Regions from separate parts of the Marinomonas sp. S3726 genome, predicted to be linked through region 2. Evidence: predicted binding sites of a transcription regulator. Region 2 holds the regulator's gene; the other holds the start of a gene.
The links. Region 2 encodes LexA, which represses DNA repair genes until DNA is damaged. Its sites were predicted from a motif close to TACTGTNTANNTANACAGTA; they were not measured.
Positions count from the first base shown of each region.

Region 1: a site for LexA is predicted at 2,988-3,007, ahead of recN (DNA repair protein RecN). Genes of this name have one in related genera too.

Region 1 covers NZ_JXYC01000004.1:591,645-597,848, reverse strand. The annotation lists gene dnaJ (molecular chaperone DnaJ) at 1-78, opposite strand, end outside; gene dnaK (molecular chaperone DnaK) at 205-2,130, opposite strand; gene grpE (nucleotide exchange factor GrpE) at 2,242-2,796, opposite strand; gene recN (DNA repair protein RecN) at 3,088-4,773, shown strand; gene fur (ferric iron uptake transcriptional regulator) at 5,312-5,719, opposite strand; gene TW85_RS03890 (outer membrane protein assembly factor BamE) at 5,790-6,107, shown strand.
Region 2 covers NZ_JXYC01000018.1:79,201-85,404, forward strand. The annotation lists gene TW85_RS15000 (DEAD/DEAH box helicase) at 1-1,256, opposite strand, end outside; gene dinG (ATP-dependent DNA helicase DinG) at 1,405-3,540, opposite strand; gene lexA (transcriptional repressor LexA) at 3,610-4,230, shown strand; gene TW85_RS15015 (hypothetical protein) at 4,286-4,555, opposite strand; gene TW85_RS15020 (DUF6586 family protein) at 4,560-5,018, opposite strand; gene topA (type I DNA topoisomerase) at 5,019-6,204, opposite strand, start outside.

The DNA.
Region 1 (6,204 bases), on a different contig from region 2:
GCGATATTTCTTCTTTATCTCCTTTTTATCTGCGCCACGCTCGACGCCAAGCACCTCATAATAGTCTCTTTTGCTCATAACAGGATTTCCTGGGCAGTAAGGTCAATCATTAACATTTTGAGAGAAGTTAAAACAGCAAAACACGGTAACAGGACCGTGTTTTGCAAAAGCGCGATTTAGTCCTTAAAAGGTCTAATATCAGGCTTATTTTTTCTCGTCTTTAACTTCTTCAAATTCAGCATCTACAGCATCGTCTTGAGGCTGAGCGGCTTCTTCTGCGCCAGCTGCACCAGCTGCTGCTTCGTTAGCTTGTGCACTTTCGTACATTTTTTGAGCCAAAGAACCAGATACTTCAGTCAAAGCAGTTGTTTTCGCTTCGATTTCGTCTTTGTCGTTAGCAGTCAATGCTTCTTCAAGATCAGCAATGGCTTTCTCGATTGCTTCTTTTTCTTCTGCAGTCGCTTGATCGCCAGCATCAGTCAAAGTTTTACGAGTTGCGTGGATCATGCCGTCAGCTGTGTTGCGAACTTGTACAAGCTCTTCGAACTTGCGATCTTCTTCAGCATTCGCTTCAGCATCTTGAACCATTTGTTCTACTTCTTCATCACTTAGACCAGAAGAGGCTTTGATGACGATAGATTGCTCTTTACCCGTTGCTTTATCTTTAGCAGATACACTCAAGATACCGTTGGCATCAATGTCGAAGCTAACTTCGATTTGAGGCACACCGCGTGGCGCTGGTGGAATCTCAGCCAAGTCAAAACGACCTAGAGATTTGTTTTGCGCTGCTTGTTTACGCTCACCCTGTACTGCGTGGATAGTTACCGCGCTCTGATTGTCTTCTGCTGTTGAGAAAACTTGAGATTTCTTAGTTGGGATAGTTGTGTTCTTCTCGATTAGAGCAGTCATTACGCCACCCATAGTCTCGATACCCAAAGATAGTGGTGTTACGTCTAGTAGTAGAACGTCTTTCACGTCACCCGCTAGTACCGCACCTTGGATAGAAGCACCCATAGCAACCGCTTCGTCAGGGTTCACGTCTTTACGTGGCTCTTTACCGAAGTATTCAGTTACTTTAGTTTGCACTAATGGCATACGTGTTTGACCACCAACCAAGATAACTTCGTCGATTTCAGATGCTTCTAGGTCAGCATCTTTAAGCGCTTGGCGAACTGGAGCAAGAGAGTTAACAACTAGCTCTTCAACTAGAGACTCAAGCTTAGAACGAGTTAGCTTAACGTTTAAGTGCTTAGGACCGGTTGCATCAGCAGTGATGTAAGGTAGGTTAACTTCTGTTTGAGTTGCAGAAGAAAGCTCAACTTTCGCTTTTTCACCCGCTTCTTTCAAACGTTGTAGTGCTAGTGGATCATTGTGTAGATCGATGCCAGACTGTTTTTTGAACTCGTCTGCCAAGAACTCGATAACACGCATATCGAAATCTTCACCACCTAGGAAAGTATCACCATTTGTTGCCAATACTTCGAATTGCTTCTCGCCATCAACATCAGCGATTTCGATGATAGAGATGTCGAAAGTACCACCACCTAAGTCATATACAGCGATAGTAGAATCACCTGTGCTCTTATCTAGGCCGTAAGCCAAAGCAGCTGCAGTTGGTTCGTTGATAATACGTTTAACTTCTAGACCAGCGATTTTACCAGCATCTTTCGTTGCTTGACGCTGAGAGTCGTTGAAGTAAGCAGGAACAGTGATTACTGCTTCTGATACGCCTTCACCTAGGAAGTCTTCTGCTGTTTTCTTCATTTTTTTCAAAACTTCAGCAGAGATTTGTGGTGGCGCTTTCGCTTCACCTTTCGCTTCAACCCAAGCGTCGCCGTTTTCAGCCGCTAGGATTTTGTATGGCACCATAGAGATGTCTTTTTGAACTACGTCATCTTTAAAACGACGACCGATCAAACGCTTAACAGCGAAAAGTGTGTTTGTTGGGTTTGTTACCGCTTGACGTTTTGCAGACTGACCCACTAATACTTCGCCGTCTTCAGCGTAAGCCACAATTGATGGGGTAGTACGATCGCCTTCAGCGTTTTCGATTACACGTGCAGTGCCGTTGTCTAGAACAGATACACAAGAGTTTGTTGTTCCTAAGTCGATACCAATGATTTTGCCCATGGTTTGTCTTCTCCAGTAAAATTTTTAAATTCAGTTGTTCGTTGTTAATTCTGTATTTGGGTACGCTTTAGAGCATTTCAAGCAAATACTGTCATTTTTTTGACGGTTTTTTTATGCCGCGCTAGAAACCACTACCATAGCTGGACGAATTAAGCGTCCATGTAGGGTATAACCCTTCTGGATCACGTCCATTACAGTGTTTGGTTCCATCTCAGGATTCGGCACCATAGTCATAGCTTGGTGGAATTCTGGGTTGAAAGGTTCGCCATGAGGATCAAGAGCGATCACTTCAAAACGTGTTAGCGTTTCTTGAAGAGACTTAAGTGTTAGCTCAACACCTTCACGCATTGCATCCTTGTCGCTATCTGCCGATGTCAGTGCGCGCTCTAGGTTGTCTGCAACAGTGATAATGTCTTTTGCAAACTTCTCTAGGCCAAATTTATGCGCCTTTTGTACATCCTGTTCAGCACGGCGACGAACATTCTGTGCGTCTGCATGTGAACGTAATGCAGCTTCTTTATATTCTTCAACTTTTGCTAACGCTGCGACTAGTTCAGCATTCTCTTCTTGAACATTTTCTACTTGGTCTTCTTGTAAGACTTCGTCTAATTCTGCTGCTGTTTCTAGCACGCCTTCTTGGGCTTGGTTATCTGCTTCACCGCTCACGTTCTGCTCCGTATATAAAGATGAATTACTTAAAATAAATGCTCTAATTTCACTTCCAAATAACAGAAGTTTTTTTAATCTGAAAGCTATATGGGGTCGTTCAAAAAGCTTTCAATAGTAAAACCGCATAAATTTTAGGGAGAAATGAACTTATTTTAATTTTTTACTTCTCTTGGCAAAAAAACAAAAACTACTGTATAAATACACATACTTTGTACAAATTTAATGCAGAAATCTGAAATTTAAGGCCAAAAGCCGCCTAACTGACCCGCTTTAAACAAGGAGAGACCCATGTTAACCAGTATTGCGATTAAAAATTTTGCCATTGTTGAGTCTCTAGAATTAGAACTAAAGCAGGGCATGACGGTAATTTCAGGTGAAACAGGTGCAGGTAAATCCATCATGGTTGATGCCCTGTCACTTTGCTTAGGCGCACGCACAGATAGCCGCGTAGTTAGGCATGGTGAAAACAAAGCAGACATAAGCGCGACATTCGACAATCAAGCCTATCCAAATGTAATTAACTGGTTAGAAGAGCATGACTTAGAAACAGGTGCATCCGATCACGACCAACATTGCATACTACGTCGCGTTGTAACGAAAGAAGGGCGCTCCAAGTCTTATATTAACGGCCGACCTTGCTCGCTAACCGACCTTAAATTCGTCAGCTCTCAACTTATTAACATTCATGGTCAACATGAACATCAATCTCTTTTGAAAAAGTCTGCTCAACGTCTACAGGTGGATGAATTTGGCAAACTCACAGGACTTACCCAAAAAGTAAAACAAGCTTATCAAGACTGGCGCGCTTTAAAAGAAGAGTTAGCCGAGCGTCAAAACCGCTCTAGCGATCAAGAATCTCGTATTCAATTATTGTCTTATCAGCAGCAAGAAATGGATCAACTAGCATTAAAAGAGAAAGAAATTGAAGAACTAGAAGAAGAGCAAGCCTTCTTATCCAAAATAGCCGAAGCACAGCAAGAATCTTACCTTGCCTTGCAGATTCTCAGTGAACATGACACCAACAATGTACGCAGCATGCTACATCAAGCCCTGCAAAGCGCCACCAAGATACAACCCACTCCTGAAACATTAGCCACATCTATAGAACTAATGAACGAAGCCATTATTCAAGTAGAAGAAGCCAGTGACAGTTTGCAGTCTTATCAAGACACTCTAGAACAAGACCCTAGCCGTTTAATGGAAGTGGAATCGCGTTTAACGCTTATTTATGACACAGCGAGAAAGCACAAGGTATTACCAGAGCAATTGCTGCAACTCGCGGCTGATATCAAGTTTGAATTAGACAAGCTAAACGGCAATGGCGATAACCTAGAACAATTGCAAGAAAGAGAAGAGCAGGCTTATCAAAGCCTCACTAATCTCGCCACCTTACTCACAGAAAAGCGTATTAAGGCAAAAGACAAGCTCGCTAAACAAGTAGAAGGGCAGATACGAGGGCTCGGCATGCCCCATGCTCGCTTCCATATTGATTGTCGTCCTCTTGAACAAGTCAGCGCTAATGGCTTTGAAGAAATCGAATACATGATAGCTTCCAACCCAGGCCAACCAGCGCAAGCTATTCGTAAAGTCGCCTCTGGTGGTGAGCTGTCACGTATCAGTTTAGGTATACAGGTTGTTACCGCCCAAACCTCGACCATACCCACTCTGATCTTTGATGAGGTCGATGTGGGTATCAGTGGTGGTGTCGCCGAAGTGGTTGGCCGCATGCTGCGCGCTGTTGGCGCCCGAGGACAAGTATTCTGTGTAACTCACCTGGCCCAAGTTGCCGCCCAAGGAAACCAACACCTCATGGTCAGTAAACAAGTAAGAGACAAACAAACCAGCTCTCAAGTACAACAACTTAGAGAAAATCAAAGAGCCACAGAAATAGCCCGACTACTTGGCGGTATTGAGCTTACAGAACAAACGCTCGCTCACGCCAGAGAAATGCTCAACAATGTCCAGCTGCAATAGTAGTAGAAGCCCAGCTTTCTACAAACAGCAAACAAAGCACACCTTTCATAGCATTCACTGACACCCCTTTTCAGTGAATGCTTTCTTTTTCCTGCAACCTAAACCTCATCACACATTTATCTTATTTCTGTCTCATAAAATAACGGATCAAGTTTAATAAAAGATCTAATCACCTAGCTATACAGGCACAATGAGCGAAACTAAGACGAATCAGGTTTCAACAGAAAATTCATTCTCTATATTTTTAAGGATGCAGTGAGCGATGGAGGGACGAGGAAGAAGGTGAGGCAAAAGCGCAGCCTACTTTTGTAGGTGAGCATTTTAACGAATCTTATGACAAAGTAGCTCCGAGTTCACAAGTCCTTTTATTTAAAAAAGCCCCAGAAGAGAGCATCTTCTGGGGCTTTTAATGAGTCCTCATTCGCCATCTGCCCAACGGCGAACAAGCTCAATCCTTTGACTGGCGCACTATATTCTTAACTTAACGCTTTACCTGGGTATAACTAGTGAACTTATCCCCAAGTTAAAAGACTAAGACCTAGTCTTTAGGGCGTACATAAAGTACTAGGTTATGATCTTCAATCTCATAACCATGCTCTGCAGCAATTTCTTTTTGGCGTTTTTCAATAATAGGATCGTAAAATTCAATGACTTTACCTGAATCCATGCACACCATATGGTCGTGGTGCTCGCCTTTGGCGATTTCAAAAACAGCTGTGCCTGCTTCAAAATGATGACGCACAACAAGACCTGCATTCTCAAATTGGGTCAATACACGGTAAACAGTGGCAAGACCCACATCTTCGCCCTGTTCCAACAAGGTACGGTAAACATCGTCCGCACTCATGTGGCGCTCACCTGCGCTTTCCAAAATTTGCAAAATCTTTACCCTAGGTAGGGTGACTTTGAGTCCGGCTTTCTTTAATTCTTGATTTTCGCTAGTCATAGGTAATTCTCTATTCGAACCTTATTTGCATTTACTTTATCATTACTACATCTAAATTAGGATCATTCAAATGAATAAATTTTTTATCGTATTAATTAGTATTTTTAGTTTGACTGCTTGCGGGCTACTTCCACCTGCCTACAAGGTACCTGTTGCCCAAGGTAATGTACTAGAGTTACAACAAGTCAATCAGTTAGAACTTGGCATGACAGAGTCACAAGTAAAATACTTGGTTGGGTCACCCATGATACGAGACCTCTACAAGCCTAACGAATGGTTATATGTTTTTAGTGTCATCGACGCCAACGAAACAACCATTGAAAGTGAAGTCACAGAACTTGTTTTGTTCTTTGATCAAGGCAGACTTATTGAGATACAAGGCCTTTAAGTTACCAGCCTCTTGCTTTGGGTTGGGCTTGCTTAGCCTAACCCTAGATGCAGTCTCATCCAACTTTCTTACCAAGCCTACTCAAGAGGCTAGTTCT
Region 2 (6,204 bases):
ACTTTTTCAATTTCAGGCACCATAAATGCGTCATCTTCACTGGCAAAGCTGACAGACTTACCTGATTCACCACCACGGCCCGTTCGACCAATGCGGTGAACATAATCTTCTGGATCTTCTGGTAATGAATAATTTACGACTAATTCAATACCATCAACATGAATACCACGACCGGCCACATCTGTCGCAACCAAAACTTGAATGCGTCCATTTTTAAAGTTAGCTAGCGTTTTAACTCGCTTATCTTGAGATACTTCGCCAGACAACATAGCGCAATTAACGCCAGCATCTTTCAAGCGCTCATACAGGTCACGGGTTTCATCACGTCGGTTAGCAAAAACGATCGTTCTTTGATTATCTTTTTCCTTAATTAGACTCTCAAGCACAGGCCATTTCTGATCTGCTTCAACACTATAAATAACTTGCTCAATGTTTTTATTTGTCGTCTCTTCAGGAACAACAGAAACTTCTTTTGGGAAGTAAGTCCATTGACGAGCAAGGTTTTGAATATCTTTAGGGAAGGTTGCACTAAACAGCATGGTCTGACGCTTTTCTTTATGCGGCGTCATGCGGATAATACTTTTCACATCAGGGATAAAACCCATAGATAGCATGCGATCCGCTTCATCAAGGACTAACGCTTCTACCTTGTTAAGGAGTACTTTTTTGTTTCTAGCAAAATCCATTAAACGACCAGGCGTAGCAACAACGATATCAACACGCTCTGTCTCTAACGTCTGCTTTTGCTTTTCGTAGCTTAAACCACCCACCAAAGAAACAACATTAATATTAGAATTAGCTGTTAGCTTAACTGCATCATCAGCAATTTGAAGCGCTAATTCACGCGTTGGCGCTATGATTAGGCCCCTAGCTAAACGACTATCACGATCACCCTCTAGAGGGTAATCAATAAAGTCACTTATCATGGCAATTAAAAAGGCCGCTGTTTTACCGGTACCTGTTTGTGCTTGGCCAATTAAATCATAGCCTTGAAGCGTTTCAGGTAAGGTAGCTGCCTGGATTTCACTGCAGTACTCAAAAGACATTTCAGAAATTGATTTAAGAACTCGGTCAGGAAGATTTAAATCATGAAAGCGAACTTTACCCTCAACTTCAGCCACTTGAAAATCATCAATGGACCAAACAGCACCCGTAGCAGGTTTGTTTTGAGAAGCATCATCCTGACGCTTAGGTTTGCGATATGATTTTCTTGGTTTTTTAGTTCTAGGTTTTTGTGGTGCGCTCTGATTATCCATATTGGAATCTATGATCTTCTGTTGAATGTCTTATGGAGTCAAAGACGTAATGCCTTTGAATAAATTGTTATCACTAATTTGATGTGGGTGGAGTTTACAGAAATACCACCCATTTTTACAGTCATTTAATTAGTTACTCACCAAGCGCTTAACTAGATTCTAGCTTTAGGCTATAGGGTGGCAAACTGTCTATAAGGTTCCTGCCATAGCGCTTAGTAATAAGGCGCTTATCTAGTATGCAGATTTTCCCAGTATCATTCTCACTGCGTAATAAACGACCTGTCGCCTGCACTAATTTAAGAGACGCATCAGGGATTGATATTTCCATAAAAGGATTCCCACCACGCTTTTGAATCCATTCTGCTAAAGTCGCATCAACTGGGTCATCAGGCACTGAAAAAGGTATTTTGGCAATAATAACGTGTGTTAAATATTTACCAGGTAAATCAACACCTTCAGCAAAGCTTGCCAGCCCCAACAACAAACTCCCCTTGTCTTTATCAATTCTTTCTTTATGAGCCTCAAGGATAATACGTTTTGATTGCTCCCCTTGAACCAACATAATATCTTTAAGCTCCTGCTTAACTGCATCAGCAACAGCTTCCATCTGCTTTCTTGAGGAGAATAAAACCAAACTGGCAGCTAAAGGATCAACCTCATTATCAAGGTATTGGATAATTTCTTTAGTATGTTCATCCGCCTTATTTGGTTCATGCTCAAGTTTTGGAATTTGCAAAACAGCTTTATTCTGAAAATCAAAAGGGCTTAATACTCTTAAATATTCTGACTCCTTCGGCACACCACTTCTCATATTAAAACGGTGAAATTGATTTAATGCTGTCAAAGTAGCTGAGGTAACAACCGCGGCAAAGCATTTATCCCATAATTGCATTCTTAATGTGTGCGCAGCAAGAATGGGTGAACCACCCAGCTCAATATCCTGCTCCATTCCTTGACCAGTCAATGTGAGCCATCTTGCATTCGGCGGGAAGTTCTGATCATCCGCCGTAGAGAATAATAGCCATAATGCTTTTGCCTGCTCTAACCTACCGAGTATTACGCCTAAGATTGGTAGCCAAACTTCTGCGGTTTCAGGCTTCATACCCATACCCTCATTCTGCTTAACTTTCTTACATTCATCGTGAATCGACTCGATCGCAGAAAAAAGTTTTTGGTAGGAGGTTTGGAGGCTATAAGCGAGCTGCCTTAACTCATCAGGGATAATGCCAAACTCAAATCTATGCTGATCATTATCATCAACATTTTGCAGATTATTAATGAATGGCGCTAAACCTTGTTGAGCATATTGAATAAAATTAACAATGGTTTGCACCATTTGTGGAATCTTGAACAATAATTGCCCAGTAACACTAACGTCGTCAGAAAGCTCCTGCTTAAGGTTTATCAGGTTCTTCTCAAGTTGTCTTAACCAAAGAATACTTTGCTGTAATCTAAGTTCGTGTCTGAAATGATTAATAGCTTTGTCGGGTAAATGGTGCCCTTCATCGAATACATAAATGCTATCGGCAGGGGCAGTCAGTATTGCTCCTCCACCTAGAGATAAGTCCGCTAATACAAGGTCATGGTTTGCAACTATAATGTCTGCAACTTCTATTTCAGCTCTAGCCTTATAAAATGGGCACGCCGTAAAGTTAGCACAATTACGGTTTGTACATTGCTGATGGTCCGTTTTTAAACGTCCCCAATCTTGCTCTCTTACAATACCTGTCCAGTTATCTTTATCACCATCCCAAGTGCCAGCTTTAAGCGCATCATCCATTTCTTTATAAAGAGCGGTATTAACATCTCCTGGCTGCAAATGCTGTTCAAACAAACCTGCGAACATATCATCCGTCGCTTGTGTCTCATCATCTAGATGACTTTCTAGATGATTTAGACACAAATAACGACCTCTACCTTTAGCCAAGGTATATTTAAACTGATAGTCAGTATGCTTAAGGAGTTCTGGTAGTTCCTTGTGAAGAATTTGCTCCTGCAAAGCGACAGTTGCCGTTGAGATTACGAGTGTTTTTTCCCGTGCTCTGGCTATAGGGACTGCGGCTAGGCAATATGACAAGGTTTTACCTGTACCCGTACCAGCCTCTATTACCGCAACATGTTTTTCACCCAGTCGATTACCTTCACTGTCAGGTTTAACGTTACCCAGTGTTCTCGCAATAGCACCAATCATTTGCCTTTGACCGGTACGAGGGTTGTGCCCTTTTGCCTTAAGGTTTGCTCGGTAAGCGGTTTGTATTTTTAACTTTAAATCGTCAGAAAGCATTTATTTATTTGAGTATCCCTTTAAAAGCTGTATATAATAACAGTTACTGTACAAACAACCAGATGCCTTATGATTAAACTTACAAAAAGACAATCCGATGTTATGGATACAATCCGCGACTTTATTGCGGAAACTGGCTTTCCACCAACACGAGCCGAAATTGCAAAACAGCTAGGTTTTAAATCACCAAATGCTGCGGAAGAACACTTAAAAGCCCTTTGTAAAAAAGGTGCTATTGAGATTTTACCTGGTGCTTCACGTGGCTTACGCATCATTGAAGAAGCCAGCAATGATGCAAACCCAGAGCTTGGGTTGCCTATTATTGGTAAGGTAGCTGCAGGTTTTCCAATACTTGCCCAGGAAAATGTGGACTCTCATGTTCAAGTGCCACCAAGTATGTTCTCACCACAAGCTGATTATCTCTTATCTGTAAATGGCATGAGTATGAAAGATGTGGGCATTATGGAAGGAGATTTACTTGCCGTCCATAAAACATCTACCGTACGTAACGGCCAAATTGTTGTTGCACGTATCGGCGATGAAGTGACTGTAAAACGCTTTGAAAAGAAAGGAAATACAATTCGCCTCATCGCAGAAAACGAAGAGTTCAATGACATACTAGTCGACTTAGAAAGTGAAGAGTTTGCCATTGAGGGTCTCTCCGTAGGAGTTATACGACAAACAATCTAAGTAACACGCATAAAAAAAGCTAAGCCTAGGCTTAGCTTTTTTTATGCGGTCATCATTAGTGAATCACTTTTGCCTGTGAGGCTGCGTCTTCATCATGAGATTCATGCACTTCAGATTCTGGAAAATCTTCTGAATACACAAAATCAATACCGGCATGAAACATTCTCTTAGCCAGTTCAAAATACCTATCCTGAAGATACGCTTTTGTAGTATCAGAAATTTTTAGAACCGCTAGAGGTTCAGATTCAACACCCTCATCACTTGCTGGACGTAAAACAATTTCGCCATTTTCTAGTTCCACTATCTCTAGATACGACTCATTCATATTATTAGTACTCTGAGGATTCTTCTCTAAACCTTAAAATCAATTCGGTTAGAGAGTTTAAATATGTCAAATAAGTTGACCTATCATCAACTGAGGCGACAATTAAATTATCGTGTTTAGCGTTATAGAAATTTGGCTGACATTTCAAACTCACGTCATATGTATTTTGCATATGTGAAAACCAAGAGTTTGCGTTTGCATTCAATTCTATAAGCTCGTTAACAACTGGAATGCTGATGTTTTTTGATTTTGCATCTTGATGCATTTCAAGCAAGCCAATTTCCGAGCTAAGATGATACGCTTGTTTTACTTCTTGCAAAAGCCCTAAAACAGCACTTTGTAAATGAAAAAGGGCAGCATTTTCAAATGCTGGCCCCATCCATTTTTGCTCATTATTTGGCATATCCAAAAAACGACGTGCTATATCCAGCCTCTGATTTGTCATGCTAGCGGCCGAACTCATTTATTTCTTTACCTTTTTCTTAGCTTCTTCAATCACCCACTTAGAGTCAACATAAAAGGCTTTCCAACCAGTTGGCTTGCCTTCGTCTTCAGACATGACATATTGCTCTTTTGTTTTACGACTATAGCGAATTATTGTAGGTCGACCTTCAGAGTCAGCTAATGGCGCATCCTTAAAGAAATGATACTTAGGATCTATTTGATCCATGTAAGGTATCAGCTCAGCCACAAGTGGAGCACGCGTTTCTCGCTTCCTTGGGAATTGACTCGCTGCCAAGAACAGGCCAGTTGCACCATCACGTAAAACATAGTGATCCTCAACCTTAAGGCATGCCAAATCTGGCATAGGAACAGGGTCCATCTTAGGCGGAGCAGCTTCTCCATTTTTCAGTAACTTACGTGTATTCTTACATTCTTCATTTGTACAACCAAAGTACTTCCCGAAACGGCCAGTTTTTAACTGCATTTCTGAAGAACACTTATCACACTCAAGAACAGGGCCATCATAACCTTTTATCTTGAACGAACCAGCCTCAACCTCAAATCCTGAACAACTAGGGTTGTTACCACAAACATGTAATTTGCGCTGTTCATCAACCAAATAGCTATCCATTGCAGAGCCACAGATTTTACAACGTCGCTTATTAATAAGCGCCTTTGACTCAGCCTCATCGTCATATACAGCAACAACCTCTTCACCACTTACTAGGTTAATTGTTGCTTTACAGCGTTCTTTTGGTGGCAATGCATAACCAGAGCAAGACAAGAACACACCAGTACTTGCCGTGCGAATTTGCATTGGTCTTGAACATGTTGGGCATTCTATATCAGTAGGTGTTGGCGCATTTTGAGCCATACCTGTTTCTGGATGTTCGGCGATATTAAGTGTCTTACTAAAATCACGGTAAAAGGCATTAAGGGTTTCAATCCAATCATCTCGCCCTTCAGCGATATCGTCCAGTCTCTCTTCCATTTGAGCGGTAAAATCATAACCCATCAAAGTCTGGAAGCTATTCACTAAACGATCGGTAACTATGTCACCCATTTTCTCAGCATAAAAGCGACGACCTTCAGTTCGCACATAACCACGATCTTGAATCGTAGAAATGATAGAAGCATAAGTTGATGGACGTCCAATACCACGCTTCTCAAGCTCTTTAACAAGGCTTGCTTCACTGTATCTAGCC